Parabacteroides chongii: one gene and its partner. The protein of the gene in region 1 interacts with the protein of each later gene in a pairwise test. Links are inferred from orthologs where the notes say so. Each region holds a gene or a part of one and is shown on either strand. Other genes may lie near its edges.

Region 1 (7,162 bases):
TTTTTGATTGTGTCTGTATCGGGTACATTACGTAATGTGAATATCTTATCGCTATTGATCCCTTCGATGCCGGGACGAAGCGGTTCCGCTCCGGGAGAAAGAATTAATTTGTCATAATTTTCAATGTATGTCCGAGCTGTATTGAGTTCTCTTATTTCAACAGTCTTTTCTTTCGGATGGATGGCTGTGACTTCCTGCTCGGTACGAATATCTATATTAAAACGGGCGGTAAATCCCTGCGCTGTCTGTACGAACAGTTTGTTGCGCTCAGTAATAGTTCCGCCAATGTAATAAGGTAGTCCGCAATTGGCATAAGAGACATATTTGCCTCGTTCGAACAGGATTATTTCTGCATTTTCATCGATTCTGCGTAAACGGGCTGCTACGGTAGCTCCACCGGCAACTCCTCCAACTATTAAGTATTTCATGTTGTAGATATATTATTTTTATTATACATATTTGTCAATGGAAAACATATTGATAAAAAAAGGTTTTACCCTTTTTTCATGCATTGCTGCAATTTATCGAACAGACTGTCGAAACGCAATTCGGCATTCATCATCTGTTGAACTTTCTCTTTGCCTTTCGGGGTAAGAGAGAAGAACATCTGCCGCTTATCTTCCTTACTGATTGCACGGTGGATGAATCCTTTGTTTTCGACGGAAGTAATAACCTTGGATACTCGTGAATTCGATAAACCGATATAATCACAAATCGTACCGGCTGATTTTGCCTGGTTGTCTTTCAGGCAGCAAAGCAGCATGGCTTCATTGATTGTGATCTCATGTACCTCCGAGAATGCTTTCTCAAATTGGTACAATGTTTTATAGATGTCCTTTATTACGCAAATTGCTTCCATCTTGTTTTCTTTAATGATGGTGCAAATATAATAATATTTCAGATATAAATAGTGTTTAGTGGAAAATATATTTTAAAAATGCTTTTGACTATGATCAAGGGATAAAAAAATGGACAAGGCTTCACAACCTTGTCCATTTTTATTTTATAAGATGAATTTAGTCTCTGTTTGAGAAGTATTTCATAAACTGTGAACGCTCGTACATTGCCGGATTAGGAATGTTGGCATAGTTCAGTTTACCCTGGAATTGTGACAGGCTTTGATAGTGTGCCTGGTGCATCCATTCTTCTATGCAGGTAAGTACCTGTGAAATGATTTCACCGCCATGTGTATATAATGCGCTGCACATCTGTACGGCTGAAGCTCCTGCCAACAGGCATTTGATCACGTCTTCCCAGTCATGAATACCGGTAGAAGAAGCAATGCTTATTCCGGGTACCTTTCCGGATACAATTGCGGTCCAACGGATCGTATCACTTAGGTCGGAGTGGTTGCTGAACACATTGCCGGATACTATCTGCATATTATTAATGTCGATATCCGGCTGGTAGAAACGGTTGAACATAACGATACCGTCTGCTCCGTTTACCTTTAATGTGTTGACCAGTGCCGGGATATTTCCGACATTTTTCCCGATCTTTATAATAACAGGTATTGAAATCGTTTCCTTTACTTTCCGGATGATATTGACGTAGAGGTCGCGTATCTCGTCGGGGTTGTATTCCAAACTCGTTTCAAGGAAGAATACATTCAGTTCTAGAGCGTCTGCTCCTGCCAACTCTATCTGGCGGGCAAAATCAATCCATACATCAGACTTGTAACAGTTGATGCTGGCAATGATAGGAATGGTACACTGTTCTTTAGTCTTTTTGATCAGTTCCAGGTAGTTGTTTACCTGGTTTGCTTTTACATAACCGCGGATATAGTCAGCGGCCTCCGGATAATCGGAGTCCTGCATAAGCGAATCGCTCTGCATTTCGATTTGTTCCTCAAAAAGAGATTTGAGAACAATGGCTCCGGCACCGGCTTTTTCGAATTCCTTGTTTCGCTCAGGATTATTTGTCAAACCTGAACTTCCTACAATTAAAGGATTGCGAAGTGTTAGTCCCGCGTATTGGGTTTTAATGTCAATCATGTCAGATTCAATTTTAATGTAATTAGTACTCGCGTTCGCCGAAAATACTGGTTCCAACCCGTATCATAGTGCTACCCTGACGAATGGCAATCGGATAATCGTGGCTCATTCCCATGGATAACACTGCAAAATTATCATTTCCTTTGAAATATATAGATTTTAATTCACTGAAAAGTTCATGCAAGGTGTGAAATTCCTGTTCGATGAGCGTTGTATCATCTGTATAGGTCGCCATTCCCATCAATCCGCATATCTGAATATTCCTTAGTTCGGCGAGTTGTTCGTTTTGCAAAAGTTCGCGGCATTCGTCTGGTGACAGTCCGTGTTTTGTTTCTTCCTGTGCAACGTGTATTTCCAGCAAGACACGAATAATACGGCTGTTTTTTAAGGCTTGCTTGTTTACCTCCTGCAATAATTTAAGGGAATCGATGCTATGGATCGTATGGATAAAAGGTGCGATATCTTTCACTTTATTGCTTTGCAGCGGACCGATAAAATGCCATTCTATATCACCCGGTAGTACTTTTTGTTTAGCCGTCAGCTCCTGTGCCCTGCTTTCGCCGAAGACACGCTGGCCAGCATTGTAGGCTTCCTCCAATGCTGCTGCCGGATGAAACTTAGACACGGCTACCAGCGTGACGTTTGCCGGTAACGATGCCTTTAGCTGTACTATATTTTGGGAGATGCTCATGCTTCCTGTGCTTTGTCTTCAGCCTGTTTCTTCTGTTCAGCAATCAGTTCTTCTCCTGATTTAGGTGTTTTGTCGTCGCTGGCAGAGAATGGGAATACATCCATCAGCATGGTTTCCGTAACCGATGCGATCGTGTAATCGGCCATTGTACCTTTCATGCCTTCTTCCAATACAGCGATGGCTTCTTTTAATGTGCATGCCTGGGCAAGCATTTGTGCTGCTGTTTTTTTCTCAGCACCGCTTTTCTCGTCGAGCGTGATGAAATAGACCTTGATCTTGTAGAAACGGTCGCCGTTTTCGTTGAAGAATAATTCAGAGAGGCGTGCGCGTTTAATGTCTGTAACAGTAAATTCGCCGGAAATGAACGGGCGGATTTCTTCGATGATACGTGCTTCTGCTTCCGTAAAGGAGAGGGCATCGACCAGGTAAGGTTCTGTTACTTTCTTTTGCATTCCGTTCTCCAGTACTTTTTCAAAGGAGACTTTACATTCAAACCAACTATGCATATTGTTTTCTTTTAATTTTTGTCTGTACTCATGTTTAAAATACAGTACAAATATAGGTCCAATTCGGGAATAATACAACTGCAATGAATTTCTTTATTTATTTGGAAACATTTCATGCAAAGGGCTTGTTTATATGATATAGTGTGTTTTTCATGGTATTAGATTTTTAGATTAGTAATGAGGTTGTTCATCCGGTCCGGGAGGATAGGATGAGATATCTGAAATAGAAAAGCCGGAAAAGAGTATGAAATTTCTTTTTTCCGGCTTTTTGTTTTGTTTTATTTCTCAGAATTCGTCATTTGCGTAAAGGCTGAGCAGGTTTTTTGTCTCATAATTAAATAATTCGTCATCATTGAAGAATCTTTTTAATTCGATGGCAGCCGTCTCCTGTGAGTCGGAAGCATGTACGATATTTTCCTGTACACTCATGCTATAGTCCCCGCGAATAGTACCGGGAGCAGCGTTTCTACCATTGGTAGCGCCTGCCAACGTGCGTACTACATTTACGGCATCGACTCCTTTCCAGCAACAAACAACGACAGGACATACTGCCATTGCATCTTTAACTCTTTGGAAAAAAGGCCTTTCTTTTAGGTGAGCGTAATGTTCGCTCAAAATTTCATCTGTTAACCAGGTCATTTTCATACCTTCAAGGATCAATCCTTTTTTTTCGAAACGAGCAATGATTTCACCGATCAAACCTCGCTGAATAGTGCATGGTTTCAATATTACAAGTGTTCTTTCCATTTTGAATTTCTTTTTATAAGGTTCAACGAATATTCCACTTTACGCTAATTATTCCAAAGATAGTATATTTATTCACTATTACTTAATTTATAGTATAATAATGTGTAAAAAAGAGATAGAAAAGTCATGTTTTCTCTATACACAACTAATTCTTTACTAAAGTAAGATATGGAGTCTTTGTCCTTTTAATTTCTTGCTGCGCTATGGAATCATCTTTTTCATTTTTTAAACAGGATGCCTATATCCATTTTGTTTATTCCTTGATTTTTTTCTCTTGGTGTAATTTTTACAATCTCTGATTTATTATCAAAAAACATCTGCCTTGACCGAAGATTATCCGTATATCTGCCTTTAATGCGTAAATCATTGTAAATTAATTTTATACAGATTGATAGTTGATGCTAAATGGCTGGAAATTAGTGTGTAATTGTGGGTAAAATATTCCCGTAGAACACAAACAGTATTAATATTGGAAATTTCAATACCGGCGTTTCCCGTGTATTTAGAACAAACAACTATAAATAAACAATTTAGCTTAGAATTCATTTACTAGGATTGCATTGTTTAACAATTTAGGCATATACTCTTCGGATGACAAAAAACTTAATATTTCTATAATCAGTCCAATTCCGGATTCATTTTCATAAAATCCCTTAGAGTTTGTCTGTTTACACCTAATTTTTTACTAATGTACAGCTTGGTTTTCTTTTCCTCCAGGAGCTTTCGAATCATGCTTTCCTTACCGGAAAGTTTGTACAGTTCAGATTTTCCTCCTTTAGGACGTCCCAGCTTTGTACCTTCTTTCTTTTTTCTGGCTAATGCCTCTTTGGTACGTTGTGAAATCAGGTTACGTTCGATCTCTGCACTCAGGCTGAAAGCGAATGCCAAAATTTTGCTGTTGATGTTGTTTCCCAACTCATAGCGCTCCTTTACCGTAATCACAAAAATGTCTTTTTCCATGCATTGATGGAGAAAGCTCATAACCTGCATCAGATTACGTCCTAAACGTGATAACTCGGTTGTAACCAGGATATCTCCCTTACGAATTTGTTTAATTAAACGGCCAAGCTGCCGTTCTGCGACATCAGTCGTTCCACTGATTGTTTCTTCTACCCAGCGATCAATACGCATGCTTTTGGCTTTTGCGAACTTTTCTATTTCAAATCGCTGATTTTCAGTACTTTGCTTATCTGTACTGACTCTTACATAACCGTATATCATACAATTGAATATTAAATGAATAACTAAAGATACGTTAGAAAACTAAATGAGAGGGGGTGATTAGTAAAAACCAACGTTTTTTATCGTCAACTGGATATGTAAGTTGTTTTTCCCTACAAATATGAATATAATAATTTAAACCAATAGCATATTGAATGGTAAAATTAAATTAAAATTTAACTTCCATGTAATCGAAATGGAAGGAAAAACTACTTTTGTAACAAAGATTAGATTAATTGGATGGAATTGATTTCATCATTTCCTGATACATATATAAATATGAAGAAATTATTATCATTGCCTCCCAATTTGGTAAACAGTTTCCACAGAATAACAAAAACAGATGTGGATGAGTGGTTTTGTACTTCAGATCCGGTAGGTGCCCGTTTGGGATCCGGAGGAGGAACTACCTGGCTGATTGAAGCGTGTCGGCAGAAAGAGGCATCTAGTCTCCCTGTGAAAGAATGGTTGGCAAAGGAGAAAAGGATATTGCTACATGCCGGTGGGCAGAGCCGGCGTTTACCGGGGTATGCTCCTTCCGGAAAAATATTGACACCAATTCCTGTCTTTCGGTGGGCGAGGGGGCAGAAGTTATCACAAAATCTATTGTCTTTGCAGCTTCCCCTTTATGAGGAGATTATTGAGAAAGCTCCTGAATCGCTCCATACACTGATTGCCAGTGGGGATGTATATATACGAAATAGTGAACTGTTGCAGGATATTCCGGATGTGGATGTCGTTTGTTACGGGCTATGGGTCGATCCGGCTTTGGCAACCAATCATGGCGTGTTTGTGTCGAACAGGCAGGCACCCGATAAGCTTGACTTTATGCTTCAGAAGCCGTCTCTGACCGATCTGGGGCAGTTGGCCCAGACCCATCTTTTTCTAATGGATATAGGCGTGTGGTTACTAAGTGACCGGGCTATGGAGTTGCTGATGAAACACTCGTATACAGCCGATGGAAAGACCATGAAATCATACGACCTCTATTCCGAATTCGGACTGGCTTTGGGTGAACATCCCCGTATTCCCGATGAAGAGTTGAACCGGTTGAGTGTGGCTATCCTTCCTTTGGAGGGAGGGGAGTTTTATCATTATGGGACGAGCCGCGAACTGATCTCTTCGACGCTGGCTGTGCAGAATCTGGTCCGCGATCAGCGGGCTATCATGCACCGGAAGGTTAAACCTCATCCTGCCATGTTTGTGCAGAATGCATCGATTAATATCATCCTGACTGCCGCGAATTCGGAGTTATGGATTGAGAACAGCTATATAGGTAAGCACTGGAAGCTGGATAACCGACATATTATAACCGGAATTCCTGAAAACGATTGGACATTGGATATCCCGTCCGGTGTTTGTCTTGATGTTGTACCTGTCGGAGAACAGGACTGGGTGGCTCGTCCGTATGGATTCAATGATCCGTTTAAAGGAGCATCGACTGATGAGAAGACAGTCTTTATGGGATATCCTGTTGCTAAGTGGGCAGAGGATAGAGGTATCCTATTGGAGGTTTTCGCTGACTTACAGAATGCTGCATTATTCCCGGTATGTAAAAGTATCGAAGAATTGGGCTTGGTTATGCGGTGGATGGTTTCTGAACCGGAACTGGAAAGTGGCAGGGATATATGGCAGTCGTCGGAGAAAATGTCGGCAAATGAATTATCCGATCGTGCTAATCTGAGCAGACTCTTTGTTCAGCGTGAGAAATTCCGTTATGCCAATTGGCCTATGTTGGCAGCCAATCACGAGAAAAGCGTATTCTACCAGTTGGACCTGGCAGATGCTGCTCGCGAGTTTGTTGGAGGAAATCTTGATTTGCCGGATGTACTTCCTACTGAAACACCATTGATGAAACAGATACATAACCGGATGTTCCGAGCTCGTGTATTACAATTGGAAGGGAAACCGTATGAGGGAGAGCAACAGCAAGCTTTTTCTTTATTACGAGAAGGATTGATCAGTTCCGTATCCGGAGAAAAGCAATCTCCTTATCTGAATGT
Region 2 (7,279 bases), 2.9 Mb from region 1 along the record:
ATAATAAGCACCTTATAGGGGGAGTTGCTACCGGCAGCCTCTATATAACCTTTTATTCCAATAGCGAATAAAAAGAAGAACAGCAATATGTGCCAAAAACGTTTCAATGAGTATTCCGTTATTAACCCTGCACTGTAAGTTTAATATTATAATAAACAGTGTTATGCATGTAATATAATCAGGGCATAACACTGTCGTCCTATTCTTTGTTACGAGTGAGCAAAGATAATTAAAAACCAAATAAAATCAACGGTTATTGGCTCTTTGTTACTTTTTGCGGATAATCCGGATACAGCAGGTACTTTTTTCTCATTTGCTTGTACTTGTCCAGTTCCGGTTTCCAGCTGTCACGGATCTCTTCTTCCGATAATCCCCTGACAATTTGATAACGGAGTTCCTTGGTTCCGGCCAGCAGGTCGAACCATTGCGGGCGGGAGAAAAAGAAAGCTTGTTCGTTCCCGGCTTTATTGTAGAAGTCAAGGAAGAAATGCAGCGTTAATCCTCCCTCGAAAGGATATTCCCGAAGATCGATACCGTAACACTCCTTGTCTTTCTGTAATGGATTCGTGTCGAAACCGGGCAATGATACGGGCGTGAAAGTAAAGTCTCCATATTTTCGGTCCGGAAATCCGATCACCTGGAACGGGTAATAGGTGCCTCGGCCGATACTGATATTGGTCGCTTCAAAAAAGCATAAAGAAGGATATAGCCGGATCGACTGGTCGTTCGGCAGGTTGGGAGACGGCTTGACCGGTAACCAGTAAGGATCGCCATGCCGCCAGTTTTCCATCTTGACGATATGGAGCTTACAGCTGTCCGGATTGCTTTTGAGCCAGCCCTCGCTGTTGATCATCCAGGCAAGCTCTCCGACCGTCAAACCATGCAACAATGGAATCGGGTCGACACCGACAAACGATTCAAAGCCTTTCTGACGCACCGGACCGTCTACGAAGTCATTCGGATTCGGACGGTCGAGCACAAGAAATTCAATGCCGTTCTCAGCACACGCCTCCATGACATAATGCATTGTACTTATATATGTATAGAAACGTGCGCCTACATCCTGAATATCGAATACAACCACATCCAGTCCGCTTAACTGCTCGGCTGTCGGTTTTTTGTTTTTACCGTAGATGGAAACAATAGGAATACCGGTTTTAAAGTCACGACTGTCTTTTACCTCTTCACCTGCATCGGCGGTTCCCCGGAAACCATGTTCGGGGGCAAACACTTTTTTTACCCGGATACCCTGGTCTACCAGTGCGTCCAGCAAATGTTTCTGTTGTTTTTCCAGGATCGAGGTCTGGTTGACGACTAATCCGACCTGTTTGTCTTTCAGTAAGCGAGTGATCACATCCATACGTTCGGCCCCTAAAACCAAAGCACCCTGAGTTGTTGCCGCCTGCAGTTCTGCTGTGAGTAATATGCCGATAAACCAAAGTGTAAGCCTGAAAACTGTTTTCATAATCCGTATCCAACTGTTTATTGCCTGCAAAAGTAGCAAATGTTCGCCTTATTGAAGCTATGAAACGGTTAAATGTGTTTACATTTAACATGTTTGACTTGAACTATCAGGCTTCTTTTTGTGTTGGATTATTACAAACAAAAAGAATAATCATATGGCAACAAGACTTCCAAAAATCAAAGAAAAAGCGAAAACCGAGGCTTTAGTGTTAGATCATAAAGAAGATCGGTATCCGGTACAACAGGTGTCTACTGAAGGTAAAGTAACAAAGAAAAAGGTGAAAGATGCCGTTAAGGAGATTAATCCGGATTTGAACAGCCTCGGATGCAGAGGTTAGTATTTTATCGGCCGGATAATGGATAGCCAATATAAAATATCAGTATCTTCGCAGTCGGATCGGTTAAAAATAAAGCGTAGATAAAATGAATCCTATTGATATTATATCCAAATATTATCCGGCAGGATCGGATGCCTACCATATCCTGGTAACCCATAGCCGGAGCGTGACGGAGAAAGCATTGAGCCTGGCACGTATGCATCCGGAAATGAATCTGGACATTCCTTTCATTGAAGAAGCAGCCATGCTTCACGACATCGGTATCTTTCTTTGCAATGCACCGGAGATCGGTTGCCTGGGTGATGCCGAATATATTTGTCACGGCTATCTGGGTGCCGACCTGATGCGTAAAGAAGGTTTTCCCCGGCATGCACTGGTCTGTGAACGCCATACAGGGACCGGGATAACGGCGGAAATGATAGAAGAAAGACATCTTCCGCTTCCGTCGCGTGTAATGGTTCCGGTATCGTTGGAAGAGCAGCTCATCTGTTTTGCCGATAAGTTTTACAGTAAGACAAAACTGGATAAGGAAAAGCCGGTTGAGAAAGTAAAACAGAGCCTTTCCAGGTATGGAGAGGAGACCGTTATACGTTTTGATAACTGGTGTAAACTCTTTTTAGGGGAATAAAAGCTAAAGGGCTCATTAATTTATTATACATTTGCACGCTGTAACGATTCAGTTGACAGTTGACAGATGACGGATGACAGTGGCTTCATCTCCTATCTGTCAACTGTCAACTGTCAACTGTCAACTTAATTAATGAGACACAGAGGGCTATTTATCCTATTATATTTCCTCACCGGGGCTTTGATGATGTATTCGCAGGAGCTGGTTGCCCCGCGGGATACCGTATTGCCTGTCATAGGGGATACGATAGCGACAGCTGTCACCGATAGTACGGTCCTTGCTTCCGATTCTACTCAGTCTAAGCAGGTAGGACTGGATGCTCCGGTTATTTATCAGGCAAAAGACTCTATGGTGATGACAGCCGGTAACTGGGCATATCTGTATGGTGAAGGAGATGTCAAATACCAACAGATCGGGCTGCAGGCGGAGAATATCGAGATGAGCCTGGACAGCAGCCTGGTGTTTGCCAAATTCGGTCTTGACTCTATTGGTGAAGAGTTCGGTTATCCCTTGTTTAAAGACGGGGATCAAGAGTATGAATCTAAAACGATGCGATATAACTTCAATACCAAGAAGGGATATATCACGGATGTGATCACCCAGCAGGGGGAAGGTTTTGTTACTGCCGGACGCACGAAGAAGATGGACGACGATGTGCTGAATATGGTGGGCGGTAAGTATACTACCTGCGATGAACACGATCATCCTCACTTTTATATTCAGATGACAAAGGCGAAGGTCCGTCCCAAAAAGAATATTGTGACCGGACCGGTTTACATGGTAATAGAAGATGTTCCTTTGTATCCGATCGGCTTGCCTTTCTGTTTCTTCCCGTTTTCGAGTACCTATTCGTCGGGTGTGATCATGCCAACCTATGCCGACGACTCCCAGCGGGGTTTTGGTCTGCGTGATGGTGGGTATTACTTCGCACTGAGCGATTATATCGATTTGGCTGTGACGGGGGAGGTCTATACGAAAGGTTCCTGGGGGCTTCAGGCGCAATCATCTTATAAGAAGCGATATCGTTTTTCAGGGAATTTCAATGCAGCTTACCAAGTAAGTAAGTATGGGGATAAAGGATTGGCAGACTATAGCTTGTCGAAAGACTTCCGGTTGAACTGGACGCACAGCCAGGACCCGAAAGCCAATCCGTACCGGACTTTCTCGGCTAGTGTCAATTTTCAGACATCCAGCTTCGACCGTAACAGTGCCTATGGTATCTACAACCCTAATACGACGAACAATACAAAAGGTTCCAGTATCAATATAACACAGCGTTTTCCGAATAATCCGTTGACGCTTTCGGCAACCATGAACGTGAACCAAAATTCCAAGGACTCGATGATCTCTATGACATTGCCTGACCTGACCATTACTTTGAGCCGTATATTCCCCTTTAAGCGGAAGAATCCGGTCGGTAAAGAACGCTGGTATGAGAAGATCTCCATGAGTTACTCCGGATATTTCAGAAATAGCATCACGACAAAAGAAGATCAGCTGTTCAAGTCGAACCTTATCAAAGACTGGAAGAACTCTTTTGAACATAGCATTCCGGTCAGTGCTACATTTACGGCATTCAAGTATATCAATATCTCTCCTTCGTTCAACTACAAGGAAAGCTGGTATACCAGCAAGATCACTCAACAGTTCGACCCGCAGCTGAACAAGCTGGTAAATCGGGATACGACTTACGGATTCTATCGTATTTATAATTATAATGCATCTTTATCGGCATCTACAACACTGTATGGTTCTTATAAACCGCTACCTTTCCTGGGAGATAAAGTGCAGATGATTCGCCATCGTATGGAACCGTCGATCAGTATCAGTGCCGCTCCTGACTTTGGCAGCAGTATTTTCGGGTTCTATGATCATTACCAGTATATCGATACCAATGGCGATCCGATCGACTATGTGTATTCTCCTTTTGCCCACAACGGTTCTATTCCTAGCGGAAAGCAGGGAAGCCTGAACTTCTCGTTGGATAACAATGTCGAAATGAAGATCAAATCAGACAAGGATACTACCGGTTTCCGTAAGATCAGTCTGATCGACAAGTTATCATTGGGCATGAGCTATAATATGGCGGCAGATTCTTTCAAGTGGAGTGACTTGTCTGTCGGGTTACGTTTGAAGTTCTCGAAGAGTTATACCTTGAATCTGAACGGGCAGTTCGATACCTACACCTATGGTGCAGATAAGAACGGAAAACCGATTCGACTGGATATTCCCCGTTGGAAAGCCGGTAAAGGTATCGGGCGTTTACGTTCGACAGGAACCAGCTTCTCTTATACTTTCAATAACGATACCTTCAAGAAATGGTTCGGAGGTGAGACGGACAGTAATATCCCGGAAGATAATGTGGGTGACGGAGAACTCGAAAATCTGACTGCGGAAAACCAGGACGGAGAAAATCCGGATGGCGAAGGAAAGTCTGAAGGCGGACGTTTGCGCGGCAAGAAGAAAGATACCGGTGAGTATGATGCCGACGGTTATCTGATCTCGAAGATCCCCTGGAGCCTTTCTTTCAATTACAGTATGCAGTTGCGTTACGGTGATTTCGATCCTAACCGGTTAGAGTATAAGTATAAGCTGACGCATGCCCTGAGTTTTAACGGAAATATTCAGCCGACGAAGAACTGGAGCTTTAATTTCAATGCCACGTACGATTTTGACAATAACAAAATTTCGTTCATGACATGTAACGTGACACGTAACTTGCACTGTTTCCAGATGTCTGCAAGCTTTGTACCTGTAGGGCCTTATAAATCATATACATTCTCTATTGCGGTAAGCTCTTCGCTGCTGAAAGACTTGAAGTATAACCAGAGTAGCTCTGCCCGGGAAGGACAGAGCTGGTATTAATTACCACTCTATCGGTTCTTGCCCGGTGGCTATCAAATAATCATTTGCTTTACTGAAATGTTTGTTCCCGAAAAATCCCCGGTAAGCGGAGAGGGGAGAAGGGTGTGCCGATTTCAATATCAGATTGCGTGAAGCATTAATGACCGCCCCTTTGCGTTGTGCATATGAGCCCCAAAGGATATAAACGATGTGGCTGCGCTCTTCTGCCAGTGTACGGATCACGGCATCGGTAAATGTTTCCCATCCCCGGTTCTGATGTGAGCCTGCCTGGTGTGCACGGACTGTCAGGGTGGCGTTCAATAGCAGAACACCCTGGTCTGCCCAACGCAAAAGGTTTCCGCTTGGTGGCATGGGTTTGCCTAGGTCGCTTTCTATTTCTTTGAAAATATTGATCAGGGAAGGAGGATAAGGCGTTCCGTCCTGCACGGAAAAGCAAAGGCCGTGTGCCTGTCCGGGTTCGTGGTAAGGGTCTTGTCCCAGAATGACCACTTTCACTTTATCGAAAGGACAATGTTCGAAAGCATTAAAGATGTATGGTCCGGGAGGATAGACAGCACCGTGGCTGTATTCTTGTTTTACAAAGTTGATTAACTCTTTGAAATAATCTTTTTCAAATTCGGGGGCTAACCGCTCTTTCCAGCTTTGTTCGATCTTTACGTCCATAACTTTATAATTGAAAATTGAGAATTGAAAATTGAGAATTGAGAGTTGCTTTTGGGTATTTTCAATTCTCAATTCTCAATTTTCAATTAAATTAATAGCATTCCTGCAGCACGGGCTTCCTGACGCATATCTTCCGGCCAGATACTAGCCTGGATCTCACCGATATGAGCTTTGCGCAGATAGAACATACACAAACGGCTTTGTCCGATACCGCCGCCGATACTCTGAGGCAGTTCACCGTTCAGCAGGCGTTTGTGGAAGTAGAGTTCTCTCTTTTCTTCAGCGTTGGAGAGCTTCAGCTGACGTTCCAGCGCTTCCTTATCTACACGGATACCCATTGAAGAAAGTTCGAGCGAGCGGTTCAATACATCGTCCCAAACGAGTAAGTCACCGTTCAGTCCTACCTGTCCGTTTTCTGCTACAGTCGACCAGTCGTCGTAGTCAGGAGCACGTCCGTCATGTTTCTCTCCGTTGCTCAGCTTGCATCCGATACCGATGATGAAGACTGCGCCATATTCTTTGGCGATAGCGTCTTCCCGTTCTTTCGGTGTAAAGGTAGGATATTTTTGCAACAAATCCTCGGAATGTATGAAATGAATATGCTGGGGAAGTGTCGGCCGTATTTGCGGAAACATCTCATAAACCAGATATTCGGTACGCACCATGGCTGCATATATACGTCGTACGACCTCTTTCAGATATTCGACATTGCGTTCTTTGGGGCTCATCACCCGTTCCCAGTCCCACTGGTCGACGTATAATGAATGCAGGTTACCCAGTTCTTCGTCAGAGCGGATGGCATTCATATCGGTATAAATGCCGTACCCTTCTTCGATATTATAGTCTGCTAAAGTGAGGCGTTTCCATTTCGCCAAAGAGTGTACGATTTCGGCTTTGGAATCGTTCAGGTCTTTGATCGGAAATGTGACAGCTCGTTCGGTTCCGTTCAGGTCATCGTTGATTCCCATCCCTTTAAGAACGAACAAAGGTGCCGTGACACGACGCAGGCGTAACTCCGAAGACAGGTTTTGCTGGAAAAAGTCTTTGATTTTCTTGATTCCCATCTCTGTTTGCGACAGGTTTAGCAAAGCCTTATATCCCGCAGGTTTAATTAAATAGCTCATATACTTGTTGTGCTTTGTGTTTGTAAAATATGCGACGCAAAGATAATGATTAATGGCAAAATAGCAATGTTGAAGCCTTTTTTATTTGCAAAATGGCAGTATATGTGGTAAAGTGTGTTGCAAATTATCAAAACTTATGTTGTAGGGCAGAAAAAAGAAAGAGATATAAAACTCTTCTGCCGTTCGTTTGGTTTCTT

The links.
Region 2: the proteins of ndk (region 1) and ung interact in binary tests that used the Escherichia coli proteins (3 or more experiments, as listed by UniProt). The link is inferred for Parabacteroides chongii from one-to-one orthologs.

Annotation. Positions count from the first base shown.
Region 1 is NZ_CP120849.1:5,584,491-5,591,652, reverse strand. What follows is about bases 2,208-4,970. They hold ndk (nucleoside-diphosphate kinase), read right to left. Parts: upstream 3,939-4,970; coding sequence 3,477-3,938; downstream 2,208-3,476. Other genes in these bases: P3L47_RS21470 (master DNA invertase Mpi family serine-type recombinase), read right to left, coding at 4,557-4,970; P3L47_RS21480 (DUF4494 domain-containing protein), read right to left, coding at 2,682-3,191; P3L47_RS21485 (YggS family pyridoxal phosphate-dependent enzyme), read right to left, coding at 2,208-2,685. In the rest of the region: P3L47_RS21500 (CoA-disulfide reductase), read right to left, coding at 1-428; P3L47_RS21495 (MarR family winged helix-turn-helix transcriptional regulator), read right to left, coding at 494-859; P3L47_RS21490 (dihydroorotate dehydrogenase-like protein), read right to left, coding at 1,017-1,994; more of P3L47_RS21485, read right to left, coding at 2,017-2,207; more of P3L47_RS21470, read right to left, coding at 4,971-5,159; P3L47_RS21465 (bifunctional fucokinase/fucose-1-phosphate guanylyltransferase), read left to right, coding at 5,439-7,162. UniProt on the Escherichia coli protein: Major role in the synthesis of nucleoside triphosphates other than ATP. The ATP gamma phosphate is transferred to the NDP beta phosphate via a ping-pong mechanism, using a phosphorylated active-site intermediate.
Region 2 is NZ_CP120849.1:2,688,439-2,695,717, forward strand. Bases 4,128-7,007 are described here. They hold ung (uracil-DNA glycosylase), read right to left. Parts: upstream 5,959-7,007; coding sequence 5,296-5,958; downstream 4,128-5,295. Other genes in these bases: P3L47_RS10050 (putative LPS assembly protein LptD), read left to right, coding at 4,128-5,295; asnA (aspartate--ammonia ligase), read right to left, coding at 6,045-7,007. Outside these bases: P3L47_RS10030 (sensor histidine kinase), read right to left, coding at 1-107; P3L47_RS10035 (exo-beta-N-acetylmuramidase NamZ family protein), read right to left, coding at 254-1,465; P3L47_RS10040 (hypothetical protein), read left to right, coding at 1,620-1,802; P3L47_RS10045 (HDIG domain-containing metalloprotein), read left to right, coding at 1,888-2,430; more of P3L47_RS10050, read left to right, coding at 2,563-4,127; more of asnA, read right to left, coding at 7,008-7,082. UniProt on the Escherichia coli protein: Excises uracil residues from the DNA which can arise as a result of misincorporation of dUMP residues by DNA polymerase or due to deamination of cytosine.